DNA from 4 places in the Rheinheimera tilapiae genome. Region 1 is predicted to be linked to each of the others. Evidence: predicted binding sites of a transcription regulator. Region 1 holds the regulator's gene; each other region holds the start of a gene.
What was found. Region 1 encodes sigma-54, which starts transcription at its own class of promoters, with help from an activator protein. Its sites were predicted from a motif close to TGGCANGNTNCNTGCTT; they were not measured.
Positions count from the first base shown of each region.

Region 2: a site for sigma-54 is predicted at 2,454-2,470, ahead of ACFFJP_RS07825 (THxN family PEP-CTERM protein). Genes of this name have one in related genera too.
Region 3: a site for sigma-54 is predicted at 3,417-3,433, ahead of ACFFJP_RS12440 (TorF family putative porin). Genes of this name have one in related genera too.
Region 4: a site for sigma-54 is predicted at 2,704-2,720, ahead of flgF (flagellar basal-body rod protein FlgF). Genes of this name have one in related genera too.

Region 1 is NZ_JBHLXP010000003.1:570,379-578,577, reverse strand. It holds gene ACFFJP_RS13485 (HPr family phosphocarrier protein) at 4-279, opposite strand; gene rapZ (RNase adapter RapZ) at 269-1,126, opposite strand; gene ptsN (PTS IIA-like nitrogen regulatory protein PtsN) at 1,123-1,578, opposite strand; gene hpf (ribosome hibernation promoting factor) at 1,605-1,892, opposite strand; gene ACFFJP_RS13465 (RNA polymerase factor sigma-54) at 1,922-3,400, opposite strand; gene lptB (LPS export ABC transporter ATP-binding protein) at 3,450-4,175, opposite strand; gene lptA (lipopolysaccharide transport periplasmic protein LptA) at 4,177-4,665, opposite strand; gene lptC (LPS export ABC transporter periplasmic protein LptC) at 4,652-5,209, opposite strand; gene kdsC (3-deoxy-manno-octulosonate-8-phosphatase KdsC) at 5,206-5,763, opposite strand; gene ACFFJP_RS13440 (KpsF/GutQ family sugar-phosphate isomerase) at 5,763-6,731, opposite strand; gene mlaF (phospholipid ABC transporter ATP-binding protein MlaF) at 7,209-8,024, shown strand; gene mlaE (lipid asymmetry maintenance ABC transporter permease subunit MlaE) at 8,024-8,199, shown strand, end outside.
Region 2 is NZ_JBHLXP010000001.1:1,803,087-1,811,285, reverse strand. It holds gene prsT (XrtA/PEP-CTERM system TPR-repeat protein PrsT) at 1-1,210, shown strand, start outside; gene ACFFJP_RS07825 (THxN family PEP-CTERM protein) at 1,573-2,382, opposite strand; gene ACFFJP_RS07820 (FAD-binding oxidoreductase) at 2,515-4,185, opposite strand; gene ACFFJP_RS07815 (PEP-CTERM/exosortase system-associated acyltransferase) at 4,255-5,133, opposite strand; gene ACFFJP_RS07810 (patatin-like phospholipase family protein) at 5,291-6,172, opposite strand; gene ACFFJP_RS07805 (trypsin-like peptidase domain-containing protein) at 6,369-7,070, shown strand; gene prsK (XrtA/PEP-CTERM system histidine kinase PrsK) at 7,067-8,199, shown strand, end outside.
Region 3 is NZ_JBHLXP010000003.1:337,668-345,866, forward strand. It holds gene bdpA (BAR domain-like protein A BdpA) at 1-1,346, shown strand, start outside; gene trpS (tryptophan--tRNA ligase) at 1,412-2,425, opposite strand; gene rpe (ribulose-phosphate 3-epimerase) at 2,554-3,231, opposite strand; gene ACFFJP_RS12440 (TorF family putative porin) at 3,506-4,225, shown strand; gene ACFFJP_RS12445 (hypothetical protein) at 4,374-4,655, shown strand; gene ACFFJP_RS12450 (DUF2970 domain-containing protein) at 4,671-4,865, shown strand; gene ACFFJP_RS12455 (Dam family site-specific DNA-(adenine-N6)-methyltransferase) at 4,879-5,715, opposite strand; gene ACFFJP_RS12460 (SPOR domain-containing protein) at 5,728-7,329, opposite strand; gene aroB (3-dehydroquinate synthase) at 7,322-8,199, opposite strand, start outside.
Region 4 is NZ_JBHLXP010000005.1:385,980-394,178, forward strand. It holds gene ACFFJP_RS18070 (flagellar basal body P-ring protein FlgI) at 1-409, opposite strand, end outside; gene flgH (flagellar basal body L-ring protein FlgH) at 425-1,102, opposite strand; gene flgG (flagellar basal-body rod protein FlgG) at 1,118-1,906, opposite strand; gene flgF (flagellar basal-body rod protein FlgF) at 1,930-2,673, opposite strand; gene flgE (flagellar hook protein FlgE) at 2,828-4,168, opposite strand; gene ACFFJP_RS18095 (flagellar hook assembly protein FlgD) at 4,191-4,883, opposite strand; gene flgC (flagellar basal body rod protein FlgC) at 4,894-5,307, opposite strand; gene flgB (flagellar basal body rod protein FlgB) at 5,307-5,705, opposite strand; gene ACFFJP_RS18110 (CheR family methyltransferase) at 5,816-6,646, opposite strand; gene ACFFJP_RS18115 (chemotaxis protein CheV) at 6,664-7,593, opposite strand; gene flgA (flagellar basal body P-ring formation chaperone FlgA) at 7,736-8,199, shown strand, end outside.

The DNA.
Region 1 (8,199 bases):
GTTTTAGTTTTCGTCGAAACCTGCGCGGATCAGTGTAGTCACTGCGACCAGTGCATCTTCAGCCTGCTCACCGCTGGTCACCACATCAACATTTTTGCCCTTGCTGCTGGCCAGCATTAACAACGCCAGCACACTGCTGGCATCGGCGCTGCGGCCGTCTTGTTGCAGTTCAATTTTGGCATCAAATTGCATACATAGCTGCGCCAGCTTGGTGGCGGCACGGGCATGCAAACCCAGTTGATTGACGATGGTGACAGTATCTTTAAAGCTATTTGCCATGGTGACGGACTAACTCCCGGTGGCGGATTTGCACGTCTTCGCGTAAAGCCCGGAAGCTTTCTGCCAAAGACTCAACAATATAAACCGAACGATGTTGTCCGCCGGTACAACCGATGGCGATCGTCAGGTAACTGCGGTTATTGCGTTCGAGGTGTGGCAACCAGGTGCTGATAAAGCTGTTAATTTGCCAGGTATATTTCGCGACCACCGGCTGCGCTTCCAGATAATCTTTCACTGGTTGGTCAAGACCAGTCAGGATCTTCAATTCAGGTTCCCAATGTGGATTGGGTAGGAAGCGGGCGTCAAAGACAAAGTCTGCGTCTTTCGGAATGCCGTATTTAAAGCCAAAAGATTCAAATAACATCACCAAGCGACCGGTTTTCTGCCCGAGGATCCGCTCGCGTAACTGCTCGGTCAGCTGATGTACGTTTAGTTCTGTGGTGTCGATATACAGATCGGCGCGACTGGATATTGGGTCCAGTAACTGTTGCTCGCGCTGAATGGCTTCGTCCAGTGACATCGCCTGATGCGACAGCGGGTGTAGCCGGCGGGTCTCACTAAAACGTTTGATGAGGCTGGTATGGTCGGCATCGAGGTACAGGATGGTCAGTTCAACTTTACGCGGTAGATACGACAGGATCTCGGTGAGTTCCTCCGGTTCCTGCGGTAAGTTGCGCACATCGATACTGACGGCGACACGTTCATATTGTCCCATCACCGCATTGGCGAGGGTGGGCAACAAATTGACCGGAATATTGTCAACGCAGTAGTAGCCTAAATCTTCCATCACCCGTAACGCGACGGATTTACCTGAACCTGACCTGCCGCTAACCACCAGTAATTTCATTTGGCGCTGCCTGTGTCAGCATGGCTGAGCAGCAACTGATACAGTGCCTGATCCGTGCCAGCATGACGGATTTTTCGCGTCAGATCCTTTTGACTGAGCAGTCGGGCGATGCCGGCTAACGTCGTCAAATGCGTCTGGCACTGATTTTCCGGAATGAGGATGGCGCAGAATATATCCACGGCCTGATTGTCAATTGCATCGAATTGAATGGCATCCTGACTGACAACAAACACCAGCACAGGGGTTGTCACGCCTTTCAGTTTGCCATGAGGAATGGCGATGCCGCCGCCAATACCGGTTGAGCCCAGCTTTTCCCGCGCCATCAGCGCTTCGAATACTGTGGACTCGGACAATTCCGGCATATGCTGGTGTGCAAGCTCCGCGACGTATTCAAGGATGCGTTTTTTACTATTAAAAAGGACCGCACTTTTTGTGCAGTCCTCCGATAACATTGAGCTTAGGTTCATAAATCCAGAGTTCAGTGACGAGAAATCTTCTCTTTGTGTTTGATGACCTGACGATCCAGTTTATCGATCAACAGGTCAATCGCGGCGTACATGTTATCATCTTCACACTGCGCAAACACCTCTCCGCCGTTTAAATGCAGTTTGGCTTCGGCGATTTGTTTTAACTTTTCGACATTGAGCACAACATGCACATTGTTGATATGTTCAAAATGCTTTTCAAGCTTGGCAAATTTGCTGTCTACATATTCTCTCAGTGCTGCAGTAATTTCTACATGACGACCAGTTAGATTAATTTGCATAGACATTTCCTTCTTAGGTGAGCACTTACTTAGAGCAAGCTCTTACGTTGATTAGACGGCGGAATATAAAGAGATTCCCGATACTTGGCGATGGTGCGCCGCGCGACGTTTATCCCCTGTTCCGACAGGATCTCGGCCATTCTGCTATCACTGAGCGGTTTGGCCGGATTTTCCGCCGCCACCAATTTCTTAATAAAGGCCCGGATTGCGGTTGACGAACATTCGCCACCGCTCTCTGTACTGACATGACTGGAAAAGAAGAACTTAAGTTCAAAAATTCCGCGCGGGGTATGCATATATTTCTGGGTAGTGACCCGGGAAATCGTTGATTCGTGCATGCCGACCATCTCTGCCACATCATTCAGCACCATCGGCTTCATGGCTTCTTCGCCATGTTCAAAAAACGCCTGTTGTTGCTGAACAATACAGTTGGCCACTTTTAATAACGTTTCGTTGCGACTCTCCAGACTCTTCAGGAACCATTTGGCTTCCTGCAGATGCGAGCGGATAAACTGGCTGTCTGATGAATTGCGTACTTGTCGCGACATCGCCGCGTATTGTTCGTTAATTCTGATTTTCGGGAAGGCGTCGGGATTCAGTTCGACCATCCAGCGGCCTTTGACCTTCTTCACCGACACGTCCGGCACCGTATACTGCTGTTCCTGCCGGATCACATCCGCGCCAGGGCGGGGATTCAGGCTGTGGATGAGTCGCATCACTTCACGCAGATCATCCTCTTTCAGTTTAGACACGCGCATCAGAGAACGGAAATCACGATTCGCTAAATATTCGCTGTGATGCTTAATTATTTCGCAGGTTTCTTTCAGGAAAGGCGTATGCGGGTCAAATTGGCGCAACTGAATCAGTAGACATTCCTGGATTGTGCGGGCACCCACACCAACCGGGTCAAAAAGCTGGATCCGTTTCAGCACGGCTTCCACTTCGTCCGCTTCGATATCATCAAGGCCCAGCGATTCGAGCACGTCTTCACAGCTGATGGTCAGCAGGCCGTTTTCGTCGATGGCTTCGATAATAATTTCGGCAATGGCGCGGTCTGTTTCACTAAACGGTGTCAGCTGCATTTGCCAGCGCAGATAATCTTGTAGGGTTTCGGTGGTCTCGCCCTGGAACACAGTATCTTCGTCTGGTGAACCTGTGCCAGAGACCGGGGCTGCACTGACCAGGTCGTCCCAGTTACTGTCGAGTGGCAAATCTTCTTTGATGTTCTGTTCGGTCATTGACTCGCTGCTATCCGGCACTTCCGGTTCAGCATATTCATCAGCGCTGTTGTGTTCAGGCGCAGGGTCAGTATTTTGCAATTCATTGCCGCTGGGGGCTTCGGAAAAACTAAATTCATCTTCGGCTTCGAGCAGCGGGTTGGCGTCCAGTGCTTCCTGGATTTCCTGTTGCAATTCAATGGTCGACAGCTGAAGCAGCTTGATAGCTTGCTGCAGCTGAGGCGTCATTGTTAATTGCTGTCCAAGCCGAAGTTGTAAAGATGGCTTCATGTACTTCTTGTCACTCCTGACGACCAGCTGGGGACTGGTTTTTTGCTAACTATAGCCTGAATTGATCACCGAGGTATACATCTCTGACTTGCTGGTTGGCTAATACCTCAGCCGGTGTACCAGAGGCGATCAGCTCCCCATGACTGACGATATAGGCGATCTCACAAACATCAAGGGTCTCGCGGACATTATGGTCGGTAATTAATACGCCGATGCCACGATTACGCAGGTGCTGAATGATTTTTTTGATGTCGAGCACTGAGATTGGATCCACACCGGCAAAAGGTTCATCCAGCAGAATAAAGGCTGGATTGGCAGCCAAAGCGCGGGCGATTTCTACCCGACGCCGTTCACCACCGGACAGACTCATGCCCAGACTGTTACGGATATGGGTGATATTAAACTCATCCAGCAGTTCGTCAGCAGTTTGTTCACGCTGGTCTTCGCTCAGATCTTTACGGATCTGTAAAATAGCCATCAGGTTATCAAACACCGTTAACTTGCGGAAAATCGAGCTTTCCTGCGGTAAATAACCGATCCCCTGACGGGCGCGGGCGTGGATCGGGTCAAAAGTGATGTCATTACCGCCCAAAGTGATTTGACCTTTGTCAGACGGCACCAGGCCAACAATCATATAAAATGTGGTGGTCTTGCCGGCGCCATTTGGACCTAATAATCCAACAATCTGGCCGGCACCGACTTCCAGACTGACGTCTTTGACTACCTGGCGGCCTTTGTAACTCTTCGCCAGGTGCGCAGCAACAAGCTTTTTCACCCTATTTTCCTTCAGAGGTAAAGATAGTTGTGACCCGCTCTTTGCCTTTTTCACCTTCGGCACTGAGTTGTTGTTTCAGCAGGTCATATTCAATTTTGGCGCTACGTACCAGGCTGCCACTTTGGGTAATTTCCGCTTTACCGGTCAGTGTCAGCACCCGGGTTGCCATCGCATAACGAATTTCCTCGGCACTGGCCTGGATCGGTTTGTCACCATCCAGCACCTGTGAGTACACCGCAGGTTGCCCGACAGCGATGAAGACTTCTTTACCTTCACCGGCGGAGCGATCGACTGTCAGCTTTTCAGCTTTAATCAATAAGGTGCCTTGCTTGACGATGACATTGCCAGAGTAGACCAGCATTTGCTGTTTCAGGCTGGCTTCGTTGCGGTCGGCGTTGACTTCAATAGGTTCGCTGAAATCGGTTGTTTTTGTCGCGGCTGTCATACTGATTAACAGCAGGCACAAACAACCCAGCTTATTGATTTTCATGTTGATATACCGTCCCCTGATGCTTGAACAGGCGCAATTTTTGCGCGGCTAAATCGGCTTGCAAACCCTGACCATGGATTTGAAAACTCTGGCCCAGTACCAGTACCGGATGGTCGGTTTGCAGCATTTGCGTATCGAGCAGCATTTCCAGCTGTTCTGTCTGAATTTGTTTGAACATTTCGTCAGAATGCAGGTTATCCACCTGAACATTTTGCTCCAGGATCACTTTGTTATCCTGATAAAACACACCCTGAGCACTGCTAATTTGCCAGCGTGGTTGTCGATCTTCATACAGCGTGTAAGCCGGTTGTTCAAACTGGATCTGACCCAGCTGCTCAAAATGCGCCATCTGCGCAGCTTTGACCTGGCCGGACAAATTACCGTCTTTGTCAAAACTGCGCCGGGTCAGCTGGTAGGCGACAAAATCCGGTACCAATTCACGTTCTACCGGTTTTTGCTTTGGCTCATCAGCCGCTTCAATCCAGCTGTATAACACTGTGGCGCCGGTCAGTACCAGAAATAACCAGAGCAATTGCCTGATCATGTGCTGCTTCCTGAGAAATTCCCAAACTTGTGCTGAGAGAGTAATAACAGGTCACAAAGTTCACGTACAGCGCCAAATCCACCAGGCAGGCTAGTTGTCATGGCCGCCTGATGGCGTAACAACGGATGAGCATCGGCAACGGCGACAGACAGACCCACATGTTGCATCACGGCCCAATCGGATAAGTCATCGCCTATATAAGCGATTTGCTGGTCTTCCAGCTTCAGCTGCTGCTTTAGTTGTTGATATGCCGGCATTTTATCTTCCTGCCCCTGAAAAATATGCTGCACTGTCAAAGCCTGCATGCGTTTTTCAACAATCAATGAACGCCGGCCAGTAATAATAGCGACTTCAATGCCGGCTTGGCGCAGTGCTTTCACGCCATAACCATCCCGTGTATGAAACGCTTTCAGTTCTTCGCCGTCATTGCCGAGGTAAATGCGGCCATCGGAAAAAACCCCGTCGACGTCACAAATTAACAGCTTGATCTGGCGTGCTTTTTCTTCTACTTCGGCACTTAGGGGCTGATAGAGTTCGCGATAACCCAGTGTCATCAGAGCACTCCTGCACGCAACAAATCATGCATGTTCAAAGCGCCGACCGGCACTTTCTCGGCATTGACTACCATCAGGGCATTAATTTTCTTTTGCTCCATAATTTTCAGCGCCTCAGCGGCCAGCATTTCTGCCCGGATTGTGACACAGTTACGTGTCATCACGCTGACAATCAGCGTCTGATGAATATCAATGCGCTGGTCGAGGATCCGCCGCAGGTCACCATCGGTAAAGATGCCGGCCAATTGACCTTGTGCGTTTAATACGCCGGTCATGCCCAGACCTTTTCGGGAAATCTCCAGCAGCGCTGCTGAAATCGTTGCCTGCTCGTCAACCAGGGGAATTTGACTGCCATCGTGCATTACATCACTGATGCGCAGTAACAAACGGCGGCCGAGACTGCCACCCGGATGAGACAGGGCAAAATCATCGGCGGAAAAACCACGAGCTTCCAGCAAGGCGACGGCGATAGCGTCACCCAATGCCAGAGCCGCGGTGGTGCTTGCAGTCGGAGCTAAGCCAAGCGGGCAGGCTTCTTGCTCGACACGGGCACATAAATGAATGTCAGCCAGCTTTGCCAGCGTAGAATCCGGGTTACCGGTCATCGCGATAATCGCAATCCCCAGACGTTTTAGCACCGGTAACAACTTCAAAATTTCTTCGGTTTCACCGGAATTAGATAATGCCAGCACCACATCGGATTGTGTGATCATCCCGAGGTCGCCGTGACTGGCTTCGCCCGGATGAACAAAAAAGGCAGGTGTACCAGTTGAAGCCAATGTGGCGGCAATTTTATTACCTATATGGCCCGACTTGCCCATGCCACTGACAATGACTCTGCCCCGGGTATTAAAAAATAATTGGCAGGCATCGTTAAAGTCTTGATTAATATATGTTTTAAGGCCAGTGATTGCTTTGGCCTCAATATCCAGCACTCGCGTGGCGGTCTCGCAAAAGTTCGTGCTCACCCCAATCCTCCAGCCCTTTCGTGCCCGACACCACAGCTTTATTAAGCTGATATTCAGTTAACGCCGGCAAAATGCGAATTATAAGCAAATGCAATCAGCTGCACACTGAAAGCAGGCGTTGATGACGCAGCATTTTCCAGTTTCTGTCCGGTAATTGCAAAAAAACCTGAACCGATGGCCGTTTGCAGGCTTCAACGCTCGGTGTTGCGACGGCTATTTCAGCAGCTGATCAGTGATCAGAACAACGCCTCTGCGGGCGTTGGGTCAAGTAAATGTCAACAGTTCGAATTTCTGCAACTGATGATTACAATTTTTCAGAGCGACGCCGGCGCTGAATGCGGTTAAAATGCGGTGATTAATTAGGCATTTGCCTTGCATAGTACTGACAGTCCCCGTATATTGCGCCGTTTTTTCCCGCCTGCCAGTGCAGGGACCGGAATCAGCACTCCGGCCAGGAATGTGCATAGCGTGAAACGAATGGAGTTTGGTTTGGATAAACCATTGGTTGATATTCAGAATTTGACTTTCCGCCGCGGCGAACGTGTCATCTATGACGACATGAGCATGCAATTTCAGCGTGGCAAAGTCACCGCGATCATGGGCCCAAGCGGCATCGGTAAAACCACTTTACTGCGCTTGATCGGCGGTCAGTTAAAGCCAGATAGCGGCAAAATCCTGTTTGAAGGGGCTGATATTCCAACGCTCAGCCGGCAGGAGCTGTATCAGGCCCGTAAAAAAATGAGCATGTTGTTCCAAAGTGGTGCGTTGTTTACCGAGATGTCGGTGTTCGACAACGTCGCATTTCCTATTCGCGAACATACCCGGCTGCCGGAAGCGATTATCCGCACTATGGTGCTGATGAAGCTCGAAGCGGTTGGGTTACGCGGTGCCCGGGATTTAATGCCGGCCGAATTATCCGGTGGTATGGCGCGTCGTGCGGCATTGGCCCGCGCCATTGCGCTCGACCCGCAATTGATTATGTACGACGAGCCATTTGCCGGACAGGATCCAATTTCGATGGGCGTGATAGTCCGGTTAATCCGCTCGCTGAACGATGCGCTGGGGCTGACTTCTATTGTGGTATCGCACGACGTCGCCGAAGTGATGAGCATCGCTGATTACGTTTATGTGGTGGCGGAACGCCGTGTCATTGGCCACGGGACTCCTGAGCAGTTGCGTCAGCATGAATCACCGTTGGTGCAACAATTCCTGCAGGGACAAGCGGACGGGCCTGTGCCGTTCCACTTTAAAGCAGCCGATTATGCTACTGAATTAATGGAGTTAAGCCGCTGATGCTGAAGCAAATCCAGCAGTTAGGTGCCAACACACTGGGTACATTGCAGGGCCTTGGCCGGGCAACCCTGATGTTGTTTGGTGCCTTATGGGGGCGGCCACGGCCGCTGAAAAACTGGCATCTGTATATGAAACAGATTTATGTGGTCGGCGTGTTGTCTTTGCTGATCATTCT
Region 2 (8,199 bases), on a different contig from region 1:
TGCCGCGGCAAAAGCCACTTTAGAAACGCTGTTGGATAAACATCCACAATATTTGCCTGCGCTAGAGCAACTTTATGCGATGACGCGTACAGAGGCAGATAGTTCAGCACTAAAACGCACTGAAGCACTCTATAAACAAGATGCAGCCAACTATAACGTGGCCGTGTTATATGCCCGGATGTTAGTTGATCAAAAACAGCAAGATAAAGCACTGACAGTACTTGAAGAAAGCAAGCAACCCTTAGCAGAACGTCACGCTTTACACTGGGCCTTACTGATTGAACATGAACGGACAGTAAAAAAAGATATCAAAGCGTCGTTGGCTGTCGCCGCGCAGTGGTATCAGATGAACTCCGCCGAGCGCGAGTCAGTCTACACTTATATCCGCGCCCTCATTCTGGACAAACAGATTGAAAAAGCGCTTGCCGTTTCTACAGAAGAGTTGAAAAAGTCGCCTAAAGACAAAGTGTTATTTGGTACTCAGGTACAATTACTGGCAGAAAATGGCAAGAATGACGAAGCACTGAAGCTGCTAGCAACCCTGCCAGCCGAAGAGGCTGGTAAAGCTGATGTGCAGTTTATCAAAGGCCGGATCTTGTTGGCTGCAGCCAAACCAAAAGAAGCCTTGGTCGCGCTGACAGAAAGTTATCAGCAAAGCCAGTCAACGATGGCGGCATTGATGATTGCCGATACTTATGAACGTGCCGGAGATCTGACAAAAGCTCAGCAGTTTGTAGAACAGCATTTCACGACTAAACCTAATGACGGTCCACTTCAGCTGTTTTATGCCAACCTGATGCTGAAGAGCGATAAGAACAAGTCGATTGAGATGTTTAACCAACTATTGGTTAAAGAGCCTGACAATGTTGCAGTATTAAACAATCTGGCTTGGACTCTACTTGATTCCAACAAGCTGGCTGAAGCCACTCAGTATATTGAACGTGCCATAAAATTAGCGCCACGGAATCCGGATGTACTCGACACACATGGCGCGGTACTGCTTGCATCGGGTAAAGTCGACGCCGCTCTACTGAAGTTCGAAGAGTCGTTAAAAATCCGGCCAGATAATGCAGCGGTGTTATTAAACTACGCTGATGGGCTGATCAAAAAAGGCGAGAAGGATAAAGCGAAATCGATTTTAGATAAAATTGCCGGTGATAAGTCCATATCCGCAGCTCAGGTTAACGCTCTGAAAGCAAAGCTGAACTAAACATCAGGTGGCTTGCTCAACATTAAAAACGGATGCTCTCGGCATCCGTTTTTTATTGGCTCTGATTGACGCTGGCTGCAATGGTTTGGCATTTGGGCGAAAGTTCACATTCACGTTACCGACCCAATTCAACTCCCTGAAAATAAAGCTGAATTGGAACAACAGTCTTGTACTTCTAAACGGATAAATTGCCAGTCATAGCCAAGGCTATGTGCCAAGCAAAAATGTAGCTTACAGCAGGATTGAATAAGTGTGCCGGGTTGCTGCAGTACTGGTATGTCAATTCTGGCAATAAAAAACCCGGATGTTTCCATCCGGGTTTTTTATTTATGTTGCAACATCAGGTGCTGCAACTATCGCAATTATTTTGCGCGGCGACGCAGGCCAAGCAGAACCAGTGACAGACCTAACATACCTACTGTAGCAGGTGCAGGAACAGACATAGTCAGTTGAGCTAACAGTTCCAGCTGGTTGTTAGTACCTTCACGAGTAACCAGTAAGATAGAACCGTCTGGATTTACTACAGACTGAGTAACACCTGACAATGGGTTCAGCTTGAAAGAAATCTTATAGTGTTCAGCACCAACCCAGAAGTTGATTGCTGGCAGATTCAGTTTGATCAGGAACGTGTCATCACAACCTGTAGTAGATAATTGTGGGCCTGCACATTTTGACAAGTCACCCAGGTTTGGAGTTTCGTTGAACTGAATACCAACTGTTGCTGAATTCGCGCCCAGTGGTGGGTTAACGATTGCAAACAGAGTTTCCAGGTCCATTTTGTACAATGAACGTGAACCTGTTGGAATTGTTTTGTTTGAGTGAGTGATTAAACCAGTTTGAACCCAAGCACCGTTGGTAACCAGAACGTCAGTTTTAGAAGCGATATTCAGGCTGCTTTTTGCAGTTGTAGAACCCCAAGAAACTGTATCGTACGCATTTGGCAGACCAGCTGCGCCTGTGAAAGTCAGACCACAACCGTTTGCAGCATCTGTTGTACCAGCAGCACAATCGTAAATGGTGCCATTTGCTTGCTTGCTGGAAGAATTCACACCATCAGCTAACCAGCCAGATTGAGTTGCGAATTGCAGAGCTGGGATCACAGCTGCTTGTGCTGAACCTGCGAACATTGCAACTGACAGAGCGCTTACTGATAAAAGAGTTTTAAATTTCATTTTACTACCACCTTGTATTTTTGACTCGCCTACCAGTTACTGCCAGGCTAAAACTATTACTGACAGAGATAAAGCAACTGGCATGCCAACTTTATTTATCATTAAAATACAGCAACTTACACAACGCCTCATTTAAATGCTTACTTGACTTGTAAACTTTTCTGACGCTGATGCGATGTACCGTCCCGGCGCTAAAATGCCGTGCGGGTCCAAAGCATGTTTTAGATCTGCTAAGACCTGCAGATACTGTGGATCTCCGCAGTGCACCATTTCGGCCATTTTGCTGACATCGGTGCGATATGGGTAGAATCCACAGGAAAACATTGATTGATACAACTTATCGCGACATTGCAATGCGAGCTCATCCCAACGCTGTCCGTCAGGCGCGCTAGCAGTGCGGTCAAATGAAATACTGACGACCGCATCGATACACCGCTCGTTTAACAGCGTCAGAGTCACCGCTGGTTCAAAACCAAATTCTGGTAATACTGTGTCGACAATATCCATCAGTTGACGTGCATTTTTCGCATCCGCTGGCGCGACAAACGCGCTCCAAATCAGTCCAACGTTGTCCTTGTCCATATCAAAGCGACCATTTGGCACAGTTTTCATTCGCCAGTATGAGCTAGTCAAAAATTGTGCACTGGGCTGGCCTTTCATCATGTTCTGGACTGGTCGCAACACCTTCAACATACCCGGTAAATCCATCCGGGTAACGAATGCAATCGGCTTTTGAAAAATCTCAATAAACCGCAATAGTTCGTCACTGATAAAATTAAGTCTTGCCCCTTTCACCCGCCTTAACGATTTACGGACTTGCTTTTTAGCATTGGCAACTTGTTCCTTGGTGCCATAGAGTGCTCCGGACAAATTCCAGGTACCTACTTGCCACTGCTTTTTCAGTTGTTCGGTAATATCACCCGGTAATGGAAATTGAACTGATCTTTTTTCAACAAATGGCCAGGGGTATTGTTGCATGCCGCCCAATACGCGATAGGCGTTTGCGATATGCGGCAGACTGGTAATCACGCCGCTACGTTTCAGCGGTACCAATGCCTGAACAATCTGTTCTAACGCAGTTTCATTTGACGCAGATAAATAGAACGCTACGAATTTCTCCGGCTTTGGCATCAACCAGATAGTCATGCTCAATACGATGCCGAGGTTTGATTGCAGAAACAACTGGTCAAGTGCAGGGCCTAATCCCCATTTGTACATTCCGCTGGCTTTTGCGCCATCAAACCGACCAAAACCGGTCTTTATGATCCTGCCATCAGCCAGCAAAACCTCCATGGCCCCGATAAAATTTGCATGCTCACCATAAGGGGTATGGCCAAATCCCCTTTCAACCGTATTGCCGACAATACTGCAATCAGGATGCGAGCCGGTACAATCCATCCAATCCATGCCGCCTTGTGCCAACAGAAAGTCTGCCAACTGCCGCTGCGTGACTCCAGCCCCAACAGTGATCAGATGGTGCTCAGGATCGTAACCAGAAATCTCGTTTAAACGCCCCAAGTCAAGCAAAACTGCGTGCTGAATGCTGGGTACTCTGGATCCATAACCCCAATTTTTACCTGAGCTGATGGTATACAAAGCAATATTAAATTCCGCCGCTATTGCAACAACCGCTGCAACCTGGTCACGGGCAGGTTTAACTATTGCGGTTACCGCCGCACTTGTGGCAAAAGTTGCAGTTGATGCCAACTTCAACGGTTCAGAGTCTGTAATGACATACTCATCGCCAAGTAACTGACGCCATTTCATAAGAGCCAGCGTAGCTGATTGCGGATCGTTGTTCATCCTGAGGTCCTTATCGCAATAAAAACGGCAGCCCGATGTGACTGCCGCTGATTATATATTCCTGTCAACTCAACGCTGTGGGAGCATACTTTTCGTTGAGTCTCTTTTTGGCTCCAACGGGCCATCGGTAAAACCGTGTTCTTTGACTGAATTTGCCAGAGACTTTTCAATTTCGTTTAATAACTTCTTGAAACCCGGAGACAAACCGTCAAATAACATAGGTTTGTTAATATAAAATGGTGCCCGCCGACCATGATAGTCAATGACAGGGCCTATCTGATGAAATTTAATCCCGACAAACGCCAGACTGCGCGCCAGACGAGGCTCCATCATGACAAAAGCGTGTTCTTTTTCGGCATGAAATGCCGTCGATGCAGCGGCAAAATACAGGCAAATAGCAATATAAGGAAAACAACGTAACTCTGTTTCGGAATAAGCTTCGACGTTGATTGCACCGGTCGCGGCGCCTTTGAACTTATCCACTTCCCGTCGACGAAACTGTTCAAGTACCGCGAGACGTGAGATTTCACAGATCTTATTGCGCGGGAAAGCTGCCGGGCTGAATTCATGGTCCGTAATAGAGTGCAGACAATATTTCTCAATAGGTAGTAACTCTGAATCATCTGCAGATGTGATCAAGCGAACCGTGCCAGCCATATTGCCACTGGACATATGTCGTACGAAGCAATGGATCGAATGCGCATCAAAATCATCGAGCTCCACCCGGTCAGGCCGTTCCGGTTCAAATTTTAACTCTTCACAATAAACCTGATGCCTGACGTTATAGACTTTCTGCTTTAACTCTTCAGTTAACGCCAATTGCGGTTGCAGGAACTGCGAAAAATGCTTCGATATACTACTGGCGTTATTACTAACCATTGCACCAATAGCTTTTTTCACCAAAGTTCCGACTATAGGCAGTTCTTGTAGTTTCTTTAAATGCTTCATAAAAACCTGACAGATTCCTCAATGTTCACCGGCAAGCACGACATGACTCAACCGTGGTGCTATCCATCCCTTCGATTCAACTGCAAAGTGCCAACACATAAATCGCGTTTAGCAGCTGATATCAGGTCCTGATCCTTTAGTATAGAAAATCGATGTGCTATGACAAACCTACTTGACGTTCCCGCTGACTCGTCGCCACTTCAGTACGGATCCAACCGAGCTTATGTGGGATCACTGCCATGGTTGTATCATAGCCCTGACGTAATAGTTCCTCTTTTTTTGCCACTGGCAAGGCAAAATCTACTGACGATACGTCGCCGGTATTAATCAGTACGGTGTTGTGCCAATACTGAGCATGCACGTACTCTCTCGACATCGCATTCATAAATGTTTGAATTAACATGAGAATATATGACACCAACGGGAAAAGTCTACGTCGGATGATCGGTTTATCCTCACCTTCGCTTTTTAATCTGAAACATACCACAGGCACGTCACGACCAGACCAGTCCTGATGCAGAGCATCTTCCGCCAGAATAACCCCATCCGCCATCACATGATTTTCAAAAGTTTTGAATGAAAACAACAGCGGAATCGACATGGAATAGCGCACCGCTTCTGAAACTTTCATCTGTGGAGTTCGTGCTTTGTTAAATACCACAGGACCACCGCCATTGATGTCTGTCGCCAGGACATGCAGATCTAACAACAAATCACAAAAACGAGCGCCAGCAAGTTGATTATCCATCCAGCGTTCAAACGTATCACCACTGGAGAGCCCACCTGTTCGGATTAAATTCATCAAAGAAAATCCGCGGAACTGTTTAAAATCCGTATGAAGCGCGAGATCACGCATCTGGTCAAAGGTTTTGCCTGCAGCAACCATCGCAGCCACAATACTGCCGCCAGACACACCGACCAGACTATGAAAATTTAGCTCGAGGTCTTTTAGCGCTATCAAGATTCCTACATAACAAGGCAATCGGGTTCCGCCACCAGAAAAAATTGGTACTATTTCATGCGATTGCAGTTGTGTCATACTGGCCACCAATACATCATGCACCTGCCACTGAACTGAGAGTTTCAGTATGTACCAATTTGCTCAAGATGCGAATTCGATTTTAGTCCAGCACCGAGCGAGCCTGATAAGTATGGAACGCCTGATTTACCGACAGTTACGGATAATTCTCTGCGTCCTTAGTCTGGGTGGGCTGATAAAGCCAGCGCAGGCAGCATTGCCCGAACTAATCACTCAACTGAAACCCTCAGTCGTTGCGTTGGCCATTTATAGCCCTGCCGCTTCACCACGCCTTAAACTGCTAGGGTCTGGCTTTGTCGTCGCCCCCGGCAACCTGATTGTCACCAATCATCATGTGATCGCAACGCCGGTGGATAAAAATAAAAACGAAATTTATGTTGTATTGTCAGGCCATGGTCAACAACCGCAAGTTCATCAGATCAAGAAAACACTGTTGGATCGGTCGCACGACCTCGCCGTGCTGGAAATTGCCGAGACGTTGCCCGCCGTGAAGCTCGCATCATCAGATTACGTGGCCGAAGGCACCCAACTAGCCTTCACCGGCTACCCGATCACCGGTGTATTAGGTCTTTACCCGGCTACTCATGGTGCGCTACTCAGCGCCCTGACACCGATCGCTATTCCTGCTGAGAACAGTCAGGTTATTTCTGCCGCAACTCTGCGTCAGTTGCGTGACCCTTTTATGATTTATCAATTAGATGGCACCGCTTACCCAGGTAACAGTGGCAGCATGTTGTATCGTCAGGATACTGGTGAAGTGGTAGGAGTGATCAATATGGTGCTGGTTAAAAGCAGTCGCGAGGCGATTTTAAGCGACCCTAGCGGTATTTCTTATGCGATTCCGATCAAACACCTGCATCAGCTGTTATCTCAGGCACCGAATAGAGACCAACCATGAATATTGAAGTTACTCCAGGGCAATTTGGTTTTCTGTTGGCTGCAATTGGCTATCTGTTGTTTTGGGCACTTCAGCTCACCGTCCGAGTCCATACTTCACAAAAATCGTTGTTATCGGCTTATACGCTGTGTTCAGTGCTATGGGCAGTTCACAATGGCGTGACGCTTCAGCTGGCATTTGTCACTGACTTCTCATTTGTCATTGAAACAATTCAAAAATCACTGTTGTTGTTGTTTTTATTGTCCGCACTTAGCAAAACAGACATCTCGCTTCGACAATGGCTAGCATTAAAAAAAGTACAACTGACACTGTTGGTCTTGTGTAGTTGGTTAATCGTTGGCTGGTTTATTTTGCAAACAGCCGGCTTACGCCTGATGGGAACACTATTGCTGGTTATTGTTATGCTGGCGATGGTTGAGACCTTGTACCGACAATCCGGTGGGCAGAAATGGCAATTTAAGCCGTTAATTATTGCTGTTGGTATTTGCTTATTGCTTGATTTCTATCTGCTGGCAGAAGCCGCGCTATTGAGCAAAATCAATCAACAAACCTGGCAAGCGCGTGGTTTTGTGAACTTGTTTATGCTGCCGTTTCTGGTTGTTGCAGTGAAACGGATTAAGTCTTGGGGCATCAATGTCTACGTATCACGGGACATTGTGTTGCAAAGTTCATTGGTGCTGGCCGCTGGCATTTATTTATGTTTATTAGCCGTTGTGGGTTACTACCTCAGTTATATCGGAGGCAACTGGACTACCTTATTGCAAGTGGTCTTCGTAGTCGCTGGAACTGCAGTTCTTGGAACTTTGGTTTTTTCCGACGGCCTGCGACGTAAAGGCCGTGTCTTTATTGAAAAGCATTTTTTTGCCAATACCTTTGATTATCGGGAGAAATGGGTCGAACTGACTCGTGCACTGAAAAAAATCGAATTCGCCACCGAAAATACTGCACAGGTCTGTCTCAGTGCCTGGTGTCAAGCCATAGGATACAGCCACGGCGCAATAATTAAACTTCAGCAAGAACAATTGCTAGTACTTGCGACACAAGGCCAGTTGTTATTCGGTGTCAATGAAGAACAAGCATTACAACTAGTTATCAAAGAGCAAAACAACAAGCAGTGGCTGTTAGACTT
Region 3 (8,199 bases), 230 kb from region 1:
GCAGTGGTCAACAGGCACTATTTTGCAGCCGCGGCCCAGCCAGTCTGGTAACACCAGCATTGGTGACCGAGCCTGGCATGCTGGAGTTCTGGGTCAAACCGGAAAATGCCTATACCAGCTATCGCATCAATATCTTAAGTTCAGCCTCTTTAAAAGCAGATGCGCCCTGGCAACAAATTGGTTTGATTGAAATGTCGGCCAGCAGCGCCGATTATCTGGCGCACCGGATCTCGATTGACGACCCGGGCCGGAAATTTATCCGGTTGGATATAGAAAGCAGCAATGGCGGCATTGCGCTGGATGACGTCAGTATCGAACGCATTGGTCTGGACGTGGCGCTGCAGAAAAACGAACAGCGCATTGTCAGCGGTATTTTAGACCGTCTGAAGCAGAATAAGAACCCGGAGCTTCAGGCGGAACAGTTCAAAAGTTTGGGCCAGAACTACGCAGCACAACTGGAAACGCAGCGGCAATATCTTGAGTATGCCAACGCAATCTATGCAAGCATCACACTGGTTCTCGCCAGCTCTGAACGCAACAAAATGTCGAATCCAATGGCTTATGCCTCGTTTCGCAGCATCATCAGTGATACAAAACGCGTGTCATCGCCGCTACAACAGGCGAGGCTGACATCGATGGTAAAACCCTTTGGTGATCTGGCAACTGCCACGCTCAACGTGGTCAGTGGCGGCACTTACTCCGCGTTTGCCGAGCCATTTAAATCCTTTCTGGCAGCGACTTTTGATAAATCCAATTACGAAAACGCCGATTTAAACCGCAAAGACCGCAAATTCGCCGAGCAAAACGGTCTGAAGATTTACGAAAATGCTGAGCGTTTTCTCAACGAATTGGAAAAAGAGTTGCAGCAGGTCAATGCGCTTGATAACGAACTAGGCAATATGCAAAAGCTGGTGGAAAGCTATCGCAAAGATTTAGACAAACAACTACGCAGTTATATTCAGCATGCCGGCCTTGCGCGGACGCAGGAAAACTTCGGCCGGGTCATGAGCAAAGAAGAGAGTATTCGTGGCAGTATCAGCAGCGAAATTGCAGGCAATATCGGCAATCATGCGCAACAATTGCATGATCGCGAACAGAACACCGAACTGGTGCAGTATCTGCTGAAAACATCCGAACAATTAGAAAGTGTGCAGGAATACAAAGAGCGGTTTAATCAGGTCACCGCAGCAGCACTCACTTTTTACGATCGTTTTGAACGTTCCATCGCTCCGGAGCAAAATCCGTTCACCGACAGCGCCGACAAAACGGCCTGGGAAAATCACGCCAAGAAAGCACGGGCTTACATTAAAGAATCGAAAGAAGCTTTCAGTAAAGCCTACCTGTAACAAGTACAGTGCGGCAAAAACAAAAGCCCCGCAAGCGGGGCTTTTTGCTATGACGATTTCACGAATTAAGGCAGGACAAAACCAACTGCTTCATTCACCTTGGCTAAAGTTGCTGCCGCACGACGACGCGCCTCCGCAGCCCCTGCCTGCATCACTTGCTGTAAAGTGCTGTGGTCATTACGCAGTTCGTGGAAACGCTGTTGCACCGGTTCCAGCAGTGCAATGACCGCATCCGCGACATCACCTTTCAGGTGGCCATACATTTTGCCTTCGTATTCATTGACCAGTGCATCCACTGATTTGTTGGTGACGCCCGATAAGATACTGAGCAGGTTAGCCACACCCGGTTTGTTGTCGATATCAAAATACACACGTGGCGGATCTTCAGAATCCGTCATCGCCTTTTTGAACTTCTTGCTGATCATCTTTGGATCTTCCAGCAAGCCAACGAAATTCCACGGATTTTCGTCTGATTTTGACATCTTCTTGGTTGGTTCCTGCAGGCTCATGACCCGTGCTGCAACTGGCGGGATATACGGCTCAGGCACAGTGAAAATATCGCCGTGCAAAGCGTTAAACCGCATCGCAACGTCGCGGGCCAGTTCCAGGTGTTGTTTCTGGTCATGACCGACCGGGACCTGATTGGCCTGGTAAAGCAGAATGTCAGCAGCCATTAACACCGGATAGGTGAAAAGGCCTGCATTGACGTTGTTATTATGGCGTTCTGATTTGTCTTTAAACTGCGTCATCCGGCTCAGTTCACCGAATTGGGTGTAGCAGTTCAGTACCCACGCCAGCTGGCTGTGCTCAGGTACATGCGACTGCATAAATACAGCAGAACGTTTCGGATCAATCCCGCATGCCAGATACAGAGCCAAAGAGTCGAGCGAAGCGCTGCGCAGTGCGGCTGGCTCCTGACGGACCGTTATAGCGTGTAAATCAACAATGCAATACAGACAATCATAGTCATCCTGCATCCGATCCCATTGACGCAAGGCGCCGAGATAATTACCGATAGTCAACTGACCGGACGGCTGCGCGCCGGATAAAACGATAGGTTTGGCCGTATTCTTCTGCATGAACGCTGGGATCCTGTCTGCATACTGCATCATCTGCTTGGCAGTATTGTCAAAAAATTGCGCCGATTATAACCGGTTCGGCCAGCTTTGCCACGCCCGTTGCAAGGCTGGTCCATGTGAGCTTCTGCTCAAGCTGGACGGGTTTTGGCTAACTCCGTGCGCATCGCCGTGATCACCTGTTGGTAATCCGGCTGGCTGAAAATAGCCGAACCCGCGACAAACATATCCGCACCGGCAGCGGCAATGGCTGCAATGTTGTCGACTTTAACACCACCATCGACTTCCAGCCGGATGGGTCTACCACTCTGGTCGATAAGTTGACGCGCCTGACGCAATTTATCCAGCGTCGCCGGGATAAAGCTTTGGCCACCGAAGCCCGGATTTACCGACATCAGTAAAATCACATCCACCTTGTCCAACACATAATCGAGATAACTCAACGGCGTCGCCGGATTAAACACTAAACCAGCCTGACAACCTTCATCTTTGATCAGCTGCAAAGTGCGGTCGACGTGGCGCGACGCTTCCGGATGGAAGGTAATGATCGAAGCACCCGCTTTGGCGAATTGCGGCACCAGGCTATCCACCGGTTCCACCATCAGATGCACATCAATCGGCGCCGTGACGCCATAGTTGCGCAGTGCCTGGCACAGCATCGGGCCGAAGGTCAGATTCGGCACATAGTGGTTATCCATCACATCAAAATGCACGACATCGGCGCCTGCAGCCAGCACGCGGGCTACATCATCACCGAGGCGGGCTAAATCCGCCGACAAAATAGAAGGGGCTATCCAAAACGGTAACATTCGTCTCTCCCAGCTTGCAAAGTCGTCACTGTAGCCGATTTCATAGCGCCGCGCAGCCGCTTTACCGATGATGCATCCAACGAAGCGCCCAAAAAACAGGCAACTCTGCACCACTATCGCGCATTTACCGCTGGTTGATTCAGCGATAAAAGTCTATCTTATTGAAATAAAACATCTTTCATTGATGGCACAGAACTGGAATTACCTTTGGCGACCATTACAGATAAGGGCAAAGCAAATGAAAACAATGGCAACTAAAACAACAAGTTCGTTGATGCAGGGAAAAAAACTGGGCGCTATCGCATTATTGGTCGCCAGCTGTTTTGGCGGTGCTGCACAAGCCGCCACACTGACCGGTAACGTGGGTTATGTGTCTGACTATCTGTTCCGTGGTATTTCACAGACGAATGAAGGCATGGCCTTGCAAGGCGGTATGACGCTGACTGGCGAGTCTGGATTTTACCTGTCCACCTGGGCCTCTAATATTAAATTCGGCAATGGCTCCATGGAGCTGGACATTCTGGCCGGTTGGACCGGAAAAATTAACGAAGACTGGACCATTGACGTCGGTGCAATGCAATACCGCTATCCAAACGGCGACAATGAAACCGACCAGTTTAACTTCAACGAATTCTATACTAAGTTTATTTACAAAGACTTAGTCCTTGGTTTCGCCTACTCAGATGACTATTTTGCGTCTGGCGTTAATGAGTACTACTACCTGTCAGCAGACTACACCTACGTGTTGCATGACAGTTTAAGTTTGCTGTTGCACCTCGGCCACAACCAATTTGCCGACAACGCTGAGTACAATACCTTTGTTGCCGCCGGCCCATTGCGCGGTGATGCGTATCTGGACTGGAGTGTTGGTTTAGGTACTTCGGTATTGGGTTCCGCCGTGCAGTTGAAATTTGCGTCAACGAATATCGAAGGCAGTGCGGGCTGCGATCTGTGTGATGGCCGCTTAGTACTGAGTTTGAGCAAGACTTTCTGACAACAGAAAGATACGACATCATAAAAAATTAAAAAAACAGCCTTTGTCCACGACCCGAACCGGCAGCCGCAAGGCCGCCGGTTTTTTTCTTGCCACAGCCAAGGGGCTGGCGTAAAATCCACCAGTTATTATTTGCATGGACGTTCTGATGAAAACAAAAACTCTGCTGAAATCTGCGTTGCTGCTGCTGCCATTGACAGTCGCTATCGCGATTTCTCAAGGTCCGGAACAGCAGAATGCTATGGCCAGCTGCCAACAACAGCTTGTGGTGGCGGAGTCGGGAATTGAAACCCTGCAACTTCAATGTGACGGCACCCAACAACAAAGCTGGTTAGGCTGGGCGCAAGGTCATAGCCGCTCTACCCAATTCCACTTTATTGATTTGTTGGAATTACTGAACCGGCTACATACCCACCAAGATAGTGAATAACGGCCTCTTCTGCTGATGACAGGCACTAAGCCCGGACTCAGACAAATCCTCAAAGCTGTGTTCGGCGCTTTTATCGGTGTGCAATCTGAACAACAACGCCAACAAGACTTTCAGACCCAAGATCCTCTGCCCTATATTATTGCCGGCGTGATTGTCACATTATGCTTTGTACTGGGTTTAATGCTGATCGTGCGTTGGGTACTCAGCTGAACCTAGCGTCGGCTTACTTCTGTCGGTAAATAGCAAACAATTCAGCGACTTTTCCGCGACTGCTACCCTTCTGACTAATAGAGCGTCCAACCTGGATTGAATCCAGTTCAGCGCCGGCATAGATCTTCCGGGTCAACGGCGTATCGTGATTACTAATCACCACAGTATGACCGGCCGCTTGTGCCGCTTCTGCCAGATTGGCAAGCTCCGCCTGATCATCAAAAGTAAAACTGTTTTTTGCGTAAGAGGTAAAGCTCGCCGTTTTCGACAACGGCACATAAGGTGGATCACAATAAATCACTGTCGGCGGCGCTGGCAGCCGGGCAAATAATTCCGGATAACTCAGACAGGTAAACTCGGCTTTTTGCGCTTTTTCGGCAAAACGCCACATCTCTGCAGCCGGGAAATACGGTTTTTTATACTTGCCAAAAGGTACATTAAACAGACCGGACTGGTTGTAGCGGCATAAGCCGTTAAAACAATGCCGGTTCAGATACAAAAACAATAAAGAGCGTTCAAGTAAATCTTCGCTCTGATTAAACTGCTGACGGAGTTCAAGGAAGCGTTCTTTGTTATTGTTCTGCTGAGTAAAAAACTGCTGTGCTGCGCCAATCAGCATATCTGGCTGACTTTGCAATAACCGGTACAATCCGATCAAATCTGCATTAATGTCATTCAGAACATAAGCAGGATAATCGGTATTGAGAAATACTGAACCGGCTCCGACAAAAGGCTCAACCAGTAAATCGCCAACCGGCAAGTGCTGACGGATCGCCTCGGCCAGATTGTACTTACCGCCTGCCCATTTCAGGAAAGCACGTTGTTTGGCTATTTTTACGGCTTTAGTCAACGCAGCTGCCCATTAGTTAGTACTGATTTCACTATGGATATCACTGATCGGCTTGGCGAACCCTTGCTGTAAAGGCACCGGTAGTTGCGCCGTCTGTTGTTTAGCGACAATCGCGCTAGAGAAAGGCGCCATCACTACAACCAGCTGTCGTTTACCGTCTTTTTTCCGCTCATAGGTATAAGTTTGTAGATTGCTGTACGACTGACGGAAACTCTGCAGCGCTGTATCATTGGAAAACACCACCAATTGCAGTGCGTATTGGGTGCCCGGCAATGACAACAGATCAGATTCGCTATAGCGGTATGCACCGCCAGACTTCGTCTGAGTATCGATTGGTGCCTGATTCAACTCTGCCGACGCTTCTGCCGCTAAATCTTCTACTGGCTCAGTAACTGCTGTCGTCGTGGCTGGCGCTCGCTGCGTCGTAATATTACCTGATTCTGCCGCCATTTCAGACTCGACTGTGGCTTCTTCCGGCAACGAAGTCGCAGGGCGTGTTGTACTGGCTACAGTGCCGACTTCAGCGCTGATCTCAGCGGCTAAATCCTGTTGCGGCGTCTCAGCCACCACCGGTTGTGTCGTTTCTACAACTGCAGTGTCTGTTGTACTGGTCGCTTGCTGCGTAGCCGGCGTTAATGACGCATCTTCAGCAGCTGCGGAAGATTCTTTATTAGCGCCAGTAAGATCCGGAGCGCTTTGTTCGGTGAAATCTACCGGCTTCTCGAGACCTTTCGCCTGCGCGGTACCACGTTCAGCTTTTTCCAGTTGGTTGACCAATTGTTCAACTACGGCTTTCTCGGCCGGCGGCGGCGGTGGCGCCTCTTTGACTTGAGTCACAGTGCCAGCGACTTCCTGCTCTTCTGGCAGATAAGTCAGTGTACCGATGCCATCCCCTTGTTGCAGCTGACGTTCAGTCCAGAACCAGAACACAACGACACCAACAATCACGGCCATCCCGATGGTAAAAACCCATAGAGGTCCGGCAACGGATGCTGTTTGAACAGTAGTCTTTTGCTGCTTAGGTGTCTTTGCCGCCAGTTGCGGATTTAATAAGACGTGTAAATTACCTTGGGACTGCGCCAGGCGTTCCGCAATGGTCAATGTACTGAAAGCGCTGTCTTGTAGCAAAACTCCGGCGTCTTCCATTGTGATCGGCGCCAGCGGTAAATTGAGTTCAGCGTGTGCATCAGCTTGTTCTGCGGTTGCGATCACGAGGCATGGGATTTCAGCCAGCTCAGTCCACAATTGTTCAGGCAAATACTCCGACTGGTCTAGGATCAGTGCCAACGGTTGGCGACTCTCACGGTCGCCAATCAAACTGAGCAGAGTCTTATCGGTGACCACACCGTGACCAAACCACTGCTCTAGTAAATGCTGACGAATTTTACCGGCGCTGAGTTCAGGTTCGACTGTCAGCAATGCCAGATTGAATTCGTCGGATAATAGATCTGCGACCGCTAAGGCCAGTGTGGATTTACCGGAGCCTGGCCCACCAATCAGATAAATCAGCTGATAAGGATTAAACTCGAGTTGAAAAACCAACCGTTCCAGCCATTGGCGCTGTGACGGCAACAAGCCTTGCTGTGTCGCCAGTTTTTGATGTAAATCAGCCATATGCGGCGCCAAATACCTGAATAAGTTCTTGTTCTGTCACGTCATCGACGATAATCGCACGTCCGCATTGTTGCAACAAGATAAAGCGCATTTGTCCGGCTTTGACCTTTTTATCGGTCTTCATATAGGGCATAAAATGCTGAATTGTCATACCAGACGGCGGCGTTACCGGTAACTGTACTGCTAACAATAAACTGCGGATCGCATCCACATCAGCAATGTCAATCCAGCCGCGCGCCGCTGACAGTTGCGCAGCCATCAGCATACCAACCGCGACGGCTTCACCGTGCAACCAGCTGCCATAACCCAACCAGGCTTCAATCGCATGCCCAAAGGTGTGGCCGAGATTAAGCAGGGCACGCTCACCCTGTTCAGTTTCATCCCGACTGACGATGTCGGCTTTCATCTGACAACAATGGCGGATCATCTGGCTAATGACTGGTTCTTGTTTCGCCTGGAGCTGCGTCTGATGGCTAATCAGCCACTGCACAAACGCAGCATCACCAAGCAGACCATATTTAATGACTTCGGCCATACCAGCGGCGAACTCACGCGGCGGCAGGCTTTGCAGCATATTGGTATCGATCAGCACAGCCTGAGGCTGCTTAAAAGCCCCAATCATATTTTTGCCCAGCGGATGGTTTACGGCGGTTTTACCACCCACGGACGAATCAACCTGGGATAACAAGGTGGTTGGAATTTGTACAAAGTCGACACCCCGCTGATAACAGGCCGCGACAAAACCGGTCAGATCGCCAATCACACCGCCGCCCAAGGCAACCAATAAGCCATCACGTGGGAATTTTTGTTCCAGTAAAAAAGAATTGACCTGTTCAAACGACTGCAGGGTTTTATAAGCCTCGCCATCAG
Region 4 (8,199 bases), on a different contig from region 1:
TACCCTGTGCAACGGCATATACCTGCCCGTCCAGCCCTTTTAGAAAAGTCTGTAATAACTGTCCGCCACGCAGACCTTTGGAGCTGCCGACAGAAGCCACAGTGATATCCAGATTCTGGCCCGGTTTGGCAAAGGGTGGCAACTCTGCAGTCACTGCAACGGCTGCGACGTTTTTAATCTGTGCTTTCATCCCGGCCGGTAAATTGATGCCGAAATTCGCCAGCATGGTTTTAAAACTCTGCTCGGTAAAAGGGCTTTGTTCGCCAGTCCCCGGTAAACCAACCACCAGACCGTAACCAACCAGTTGGTTGTGACGTACACCTTCGACAGTTGCCACGTCTTTGACACGTGCCGCCTGAGCCGACGTGCCAAGCAGAATCAACAGTAAACTGAACATGTACTTAGACATAAATTACCCCTTGCCTCAGAATGGCCACAGTGCGCTTGAAAAGAACCGGGTCAGCCAACCAGGACCTTGTCCGCCGTGCGCGGCACCAGTACCGCTATATTCAATTCGGGCGTTAGCAATCTTGGTCGATTCAACAGTATTGCGCGAATCGACATCTTCTGGCCGGATCACGCCAGTCAGGCGGATATATTCTTTCCCGGTGTTTAATGTCAGCCATTTCTCACCACGGATCACCAAATTACCGTTTGCCATCACCCGCAGCACATTCACTGAAATATCACCGACTAAGCTATTACTTTGGTCTGCTTTCGAATCGCCTTTAAATTCACTACTGGAATTGATCCCCAGCTGCAAAGTATTGTTCGCCACGGACACGTTACGCCCGCCAAGACCAATCATCGGGTCAACAGAGTTGCTGGCGTCCTTACCAAATTCGGTTTTAGCCTTTTTCGAGGCCTGAGTATTTTCTTTTAGTACCACTGTGATGATATCGCCCTCACGCCGGGCTTTGTTATCTGAATACAGACCATTGGACAAACCATTGGCATACAGAGAACCGGTATTTAGCACCGGCTTTGCTGCAGGTTCTGGCGGCAACGGCGCAAAAGCAGGATCATCCGGAAATGCTTCCGGCGTATAGGTAGCACAAGATGCCAACCCCCAACACAACAACACCAGCCATAACTGCCGCATAAATCCCCCTTGCACTTAGAGCTGCTGGATCGCAAAACTCAGCATCTGATCTACAGCTGAGATAACTTTGGAGTTCATCTCATAGACGCGCTGACTCTCAATCAAGCCTACCAACTCTTCAGTCACATTGACGTTAGATGCTTCCAATGCGCCTTGTACAATAAAACCGATACCTTCAATACCTGGTACGCCTTGCACCGGGTCGCCACTGGCGCCGGTTTGTTTAAACAGGTTTTGGCCGATAGGTTCAAGACCTGCCGGATTGATAAAATTGGTCACAACAAGCTGACCCAACACGGCATTTTCGACTTGTCCAGGCAGCTTCACTGACACCTCACCATCTTGAGAAATGGTGATTTCGGTGGCTTCAGGCGGAATAGTGATAGTTGGCTGGATCTGATAACCTGCGCCGGATGTGACCAGATTACCTTCGTTATCCGTTGTGAACTGGCCGTTACGGGAATAAGAAATGGTGCCGTCTGGCATCAACACTTCAAAAAATCCTGGTCCCTGAATCATCACATCCAACGCATTGTCAGTGTTCATGTGATTGCCCTGACTGAAGTTTTTCTGCGTCGCGACCACTTTGGTCCCGGCACCAATCATCAGGCCATTCGGCAACTCTGAGTTCTGCGACGAACGTCCGCCTGGCTGGTTGATATTTTGATACAGCAAATCCTCAAACACAGCGCGGCTTTTTTTGTAGCCAACTGTACTGGCGTTCGCCAAATTGTTAGAGATCACCGAAATGTCGCGCTGTTTGGCGTCTAAGCCGGTTTTACTGATCCAAAGTGCCGGATGCATAGAGTCCTCCTGAGCTTTAAGCTCTAGATGATACGAAGTACCTGATTATGTTGACGGTCCATATCTTCGGCCGTCTTCATCATTTTTACCTGCAGCTCATATTGCCTTTGCAGGTTGATCATATAAGTCATTTCAGACACCGCGTTGACATTGCTGCCTTCGACGGCACCGCTGAGCAAATTCACTGTCGGGTCAACTTCAGCTGCTTCACCGTCTTTGCGTCGGAACAGGCCGTCATTGCCCTTAAACATGTCCTGATTTTCTGGCTTTACCAACTTGATCCGAGCAACTTCCACCATTGCGGTTGAAGGTGCTCCGCGTGGTAATACATTAACGCCACCGTCTTTGGTGATCTCAATTTTGCTCATCGGCTGAGGCACCTCAATAGGCCCATCCTCACCGATAATATTGAGACCTGACGAGGTCTGTAAAAAACCTTGAGCGCTGACTTGCAGGTTGCCGGCACGGGTATAGGCTTCATTACCTTCACCATCTTCAACCGCGAACCAGCCGTCGCCCTGAATAGCTACATCTAGTTCGTTCTGCGTGACTTTGATTTCGCCGGCGTCAAAATTCTGACTTGGCATTTCAGTGAGCGCAAACACCCGGGTTGGCTGGCCATCGCCGAAAGCCTGCATGGCGCGCGCTTGCGCTAAATCTGCTTTAAAACCAACGGTATTGGCATTAGCCAGGTTATTAGCCCGCACTGACAGCGCATTCATATTTTCTTTAGCGCCCGTCATTGCGATGTAAACCATGCGATCCATAGTGATCCCCCTTGTGTGCTCAATAAGTTAAAGCAAGGATGGTGCCACAATGAGAAAGCCTTGCCGGATAAGGCTTGCGGCAACATAGTGCCGAATAACTGCTGCCGTAAAACAAAAAAACCACCCGAAGGTGGTTTTCAAATCAACGGCTAAATTAGCGGATCTGCAGGACTGTCTGTTGCAGCGAGCTGTTTACTTCCAGTGCCCGCGAGTTAGCCTGGAAGTTACGCTGCGCAGCAATCAAATCAACCAGCTCGTTGGTCAGGTTGACGTTGGAACTTTCCAAAGCCGAAGAGTTGATAGCGCCAAGGGTGCCGGTATTGGCTTCCCCTGCCAGCGCTTCACCCGAGCGCAGACTTTGCTTCCAGGATGTATTGCCGGCCTGCGTCAGGCCTTGTGGATTGGCAAATTTTACCATACTGACCTGAGACAAGAATGTTTGATCGCCGTTACTATAACTAGCCATCACTTTGCCTGATGCATCGATATCAATACTGGTCAAACGACCGACGGTCGTGCCATCCTGATTGAGAGACCCTACTTCGAACTTACTGGCATATTGCGTTGGGAAATTCGTCCCTGCAGAGTTACTAAAATTAACCGTCAGGTTAGAAGTAAACTGAGCGCCATTCGTTAAGTACGCTGTTGTGTTTAACGCAGCGGATGGGATCACCAGGTCTGGCATCGACGTGGAAGTTGGAGACTCCGGCAGACCATTGGCATCAAACCTCAGCAAAGTACCTGTACCAAAGTAAGCGCCATTCGTCGCGTTTCCTGGTGGGGCCGCAGTATTATCATCAAACACGGCAAACACTTCCCAATCATTGTCTGTCGCAGTCGCTGTCCGACGGAAATAGAATGACAACACGTGTGGTTCACCCAAGCTGTCATAGACAGTGGTAGATGTTGTGGCACCATTGTTATAGGTTGCTTTGTCAGTCGGATTAAATGCTGGCCAACCGCCCGCTGGTGCCGTCATCGTCGAATTCAGGTTCATCGTCATATAGACATTATTCGTCGACCGTGGGGCGCCAGCAGTGCTTGGGATCTGGATCGGTTTGGTTGTACTCAGGCTGACTGAACTGGCTGACCCCGTAGCCGGATCAACAGGGTAGCCCTGCAAAAAGTTGCCGTTATTATCAACAATAAAATTATCTTTGCTGAGTTTAAACGCGCCGGAGCGGGTAAAGGTCATATCTCGCGAGGCCAAATCAGCAGTCAGAGCAAAAAAGCCATCGCCGGTGATTGCCATATCCAGCGAGTTTTGCGTGAATTTCAACGCCCCTTGGCTGAACTGTTGTGCGACTTGTGACGTCGTGACACCATCACCCACTTTGGTGCGCCCTGGAGAAAAAATTGAGCCAGCATATACGTCGGCAAATTCAGCACGGGATTCTTTAAAACCAGTCGTATTCACGTTAGCGATGTTATTTGCGGTGGTATCCAGATCTTTCTGGGCCGCAGCCAGACCACTCAATGCAATATTAAAACTCATAGTTCACCTCGATAGTCAGGCATTAGCCTGCTGCAATTTCTAAAATGTCCGACATTTTTTTGGCACCAAGGCCAAGTAAATTCAGTTTCATGTCTGCGGTTGAAGTGCCGAGTGTGACACTCGCAACAGGTACATAGCTCGACGTCACCAGGCTTTGACTTTTACCATCGACGGTGGCGTCGATTTTCATCGTATACAGACCAGCTGTTTGTTTCACACCCGCTTCATTTGTTCCGTCCCATGCCAGCTCGAACTTACCTTCGTCAGGGTTCGACACCGTATCGCTTTTCACCAGAGCACCGCTGGCATCATAGATACTGACTTTCATTGAGGTGGTTTTTCCTGGTACCTCAATAGCGCCATAAGACTTGTTGGTGCCATCAAAAATAAGAGTATCCGAATTGACCCTTACATTACGTCCAACCAGACTGGATGCCTGCAGAGCCTGATTTGAATTCATGCTGGCAGCAAAATCTTTGAAATTGGTATTCAATGAACTGATGCCATCGGCCATCGTAAAACTGGTCATTTGAGCAATCATTTGATCATTCTCGACTGGCTTGGTTGGGTCTTGAAACGCCAGTTGTTGCGTCAACAAAGCAAAAAAGTCAGACTGGGTTAACGCCCCGCTGTCTTCTTTTTTTGCGCCATCATTGACGCCCTTTAAGCTATCGATATAACTACTACCGCTTGTATTAGAAACCGTGGTCATCATTTACTCCTTATCAACGCTGACCAAGGGTCAGAGTCCGGCTCAGCATTTGTTTTGCTGCATCAGCGACCTGCACGTTGGCATCATAAGAGCGTGATGCAGAAATCATGTTGGCCATCTCTTCCATCACATTTACATTTGGTTTGTAGATAAATCCGTTCTCATCTGCGAGCGGGTGGGCCGGGTTGTACTCTTTATTCAGTGGTGCATCACTCTCGACGACCCCAAGTACTTTAACGCCAGCGCCTTGTTCCGACATTGCATTGTCATACTCAGCTGCAAACACCGGATGCCTGCCCCGATAGGTCGACTCTAAATTTGAGCTGACACTTTCCGCGTTGGCAATGTTACTGGCAGTCGTATTTAATCGCAGGGCCTGTGCAGTCAATCCTGTTCCGGCAATATCAAAAACTCTGTATAAGCTCATCAGGATTGCCCTCCTAAAGCTTTCTTTAATCCACTAATTTTACTGTTCAAAAACTGAAGGGAGCTTTGATATTCCATGGCATTCTGACTAAATGCATTGCGTTCTCGATGGATGTCCACGCTATTGCCATCGCCAGTGTCGGTTTGATCTGCGTTGCGGAATAGCACTTCGTGCCGAGTGGATGGAGAAATATCAAAGTGATTGACGTCAGATTGATGCAGAGACCCAGTTTGCCGCGCCTGCGCATTTGTCAGCGCAGTATGAAAATCTAAATCGCGCGCTTTGTAGCCAGGTGTATCTGCGTTGGCGATGTTATTAGCTAACAACTCAGTCCGACGTTCACGTAGTAACGTCCCCTGCTCATGTAAACCAAATGCGTTATTAAAACTGATGGCCATGACCTGCCCCTTCATCAAACCCTATTGGTTTGTTAGCAAGAGTCAGGCCAACAGCGGTGTCAGATTTATAACGGTGTTGAAGTGAAAATAGGTTTTGTTGTCAGCAAAACCTAGTTTTTGCGGCGGTAGATGATACCTGGATTACAGCGGATCATCTCGAAGTCATTGTTGGTGCTGGATAAAGACTCGGAAGCGCCCAATATAAGGAAGCCTTTTGGGTTCAGAGCCTGTGCAAACTGACGGATAATTTTTGCTTTAACTTCAGGCGAGAAATATATCAGTACATTGCGGCAAAAAATGATGTCAAATTTACCAAGCAATGTGTAGCTATCAAGCAGATTCAAATGTCGAAAGCTGACATTACGCCTAGCAGCATCCTTCACGCGCATCATGCCATTCCCACTATCTTCAAAAAATTTAGTACGGCGCTCCGGCGACAATCCACGCGACAATGCTAATCCATCGTATTCAGCACGTTGGCAATGTTCCAGCATCGTATTGGATATATCCGTCCCCAATATGTGAACACCTAAACCGAATGCTGCAGGGCGCATCTGTTGATACTCAAGACCTGTCATCGCAATTGAATAAGGTTCTTGCCCACTGGAGCTAGCGGCCGACCAGATTTTGACATTACGGTGATCTTTCTCAAGTTCAGGAAAAATTTGTTTTTTCAGTAGTTCATAGGGATAAGTGTCACGAAACCATAAGGTTTCATTAGTAGTCATCGCATCAATGACGGCTGACCTGAGTTGGCGTTCAAACGGACTCAGCGTTTTATTTACCAGCTCGGACAAGCTCTCAAGATTAAAACGCATCATCAAAGGCGCAAGCCGGCTTTTGACCAGATACTGTTTATTCTCCCCAAGCACAATCCCGCATTGCTGCTCAAGGAAATCCCGGAAGGTTTTGTACTCGCTGTCGTGCAGCTCTTTATTCACGCGTCTGTTTCCGCAAGTTATTCAGTATGCAACCATTTACGTACTGACTCAGCCAATTCATCCGGATTAAACTTGGCAATGAAGTCGTCAGCACCAACTTTTTGCACCATTTGCTGATTAAACACTCCGCTGAGTGATGTATGCAAAATAACATGCAGTGGCTTGAGCTTAGGATCGAGACGAACTTCCGCCGTCAGGGTATAGCCATCCATATCAGGCATTTCGATATCGGAAATCATCAAACCGATTTTCTCGGTTACTGACTGATCACACTGGGCGGCAACTTCTTGCAGGTAAGTTAGTGCTTCCCGGCCATTTTTCACCAAATGCATTGCAATTCCCAAACTGTCTAATGCACGTTTTACCTGATTTCGTGCAACCGCAGAATCATCAGCGATGAGAATAATCCGATCACCAAGATCCTGTTGGATGGTCTGGGTTTCAAAAGTGTTACTGACTGCGGTTGGTGACGGCGAGATCTCTTCCAGGATTTTTTCAACGTCGATAATTTCAACTAGCTCTTTATCGATTTCCGTCACTGCAGTTAAATAGCTTTGGCGACCGCCCGTCCCTTTCGGTGGCGGCATAATCGCTTCCCAATTAATATTGATGATGCGCTCAACTGAGTTGACCAAAAACCCCTGCACGGACCGGTTATATTCTGCAATGATAATAAAGCTGTCTTTGGTATTTTCAATCGGCCGTCCGCCTGTTGCCAGACTGAGGTCGATGACCGAGATAGTCTGACCACGGATGTGAGCGATCCCTCTGACAAATTTATTCCGTTTTGGGATGGCTGTCAGTGGTGGGCACTGCAGAACTTCACGCACCTTAAATACGTTAATGCCAAATCTTTGACGGCCAGCGAGACGGAATAGCAATAACTCTAAGCGGTTCTGTCCGACTAATTGGGTGCGCTGATTGACTGAATCAAGAATACTCGCCATTTAAGACTCCAAGCAAAACAGTTCGGATCGATTCTTGCAGACCTACGTGTAAGTAGAGAGTATCTGCAGCAAAGTACTGAAAATACAAAGAACTGTATGTTATTCCCCTTTGTCGATAAAGCATAGCCGAAACCATATGAAAATGTACGACAATTTTAAGTTCAACAAGTTAAGTACGCTGGCTCTGTTGCTCGGATTTCAGCATGGTGTGGCCTTAGCCGAAATATATTCACCGGACAATTTGACTGCTGCTGCCCAGCACTGGCTGCAGCAAAGCGTTGGATCGGAGCAAGCTCTAGTCCGCGTACATCCGTTGGACGCGCGTAGTAAGGATCGGGAATGTGCTGTTCCTCTGCAATTCAGTCTGGTCAATCCTAAGTTACAAACTCAGAACAGTATAAAAGTACTGTGTGAAACCGAGCTGGGTTGGCAAATTTACTTAAGTGCAAAAGTAAGTCAGATGCAAGAGGTTGTTGTCAGCCGCCGGCAATTGGCACCGGGCGTTATTCTGAGCAAAGAAATGATCCAACTAGAAACGAGAGACCAGCTTATTAGCCGCGGGGCTGTCGTCACTGATACTGAACTGCTGGACGGCGCCAGGACCAA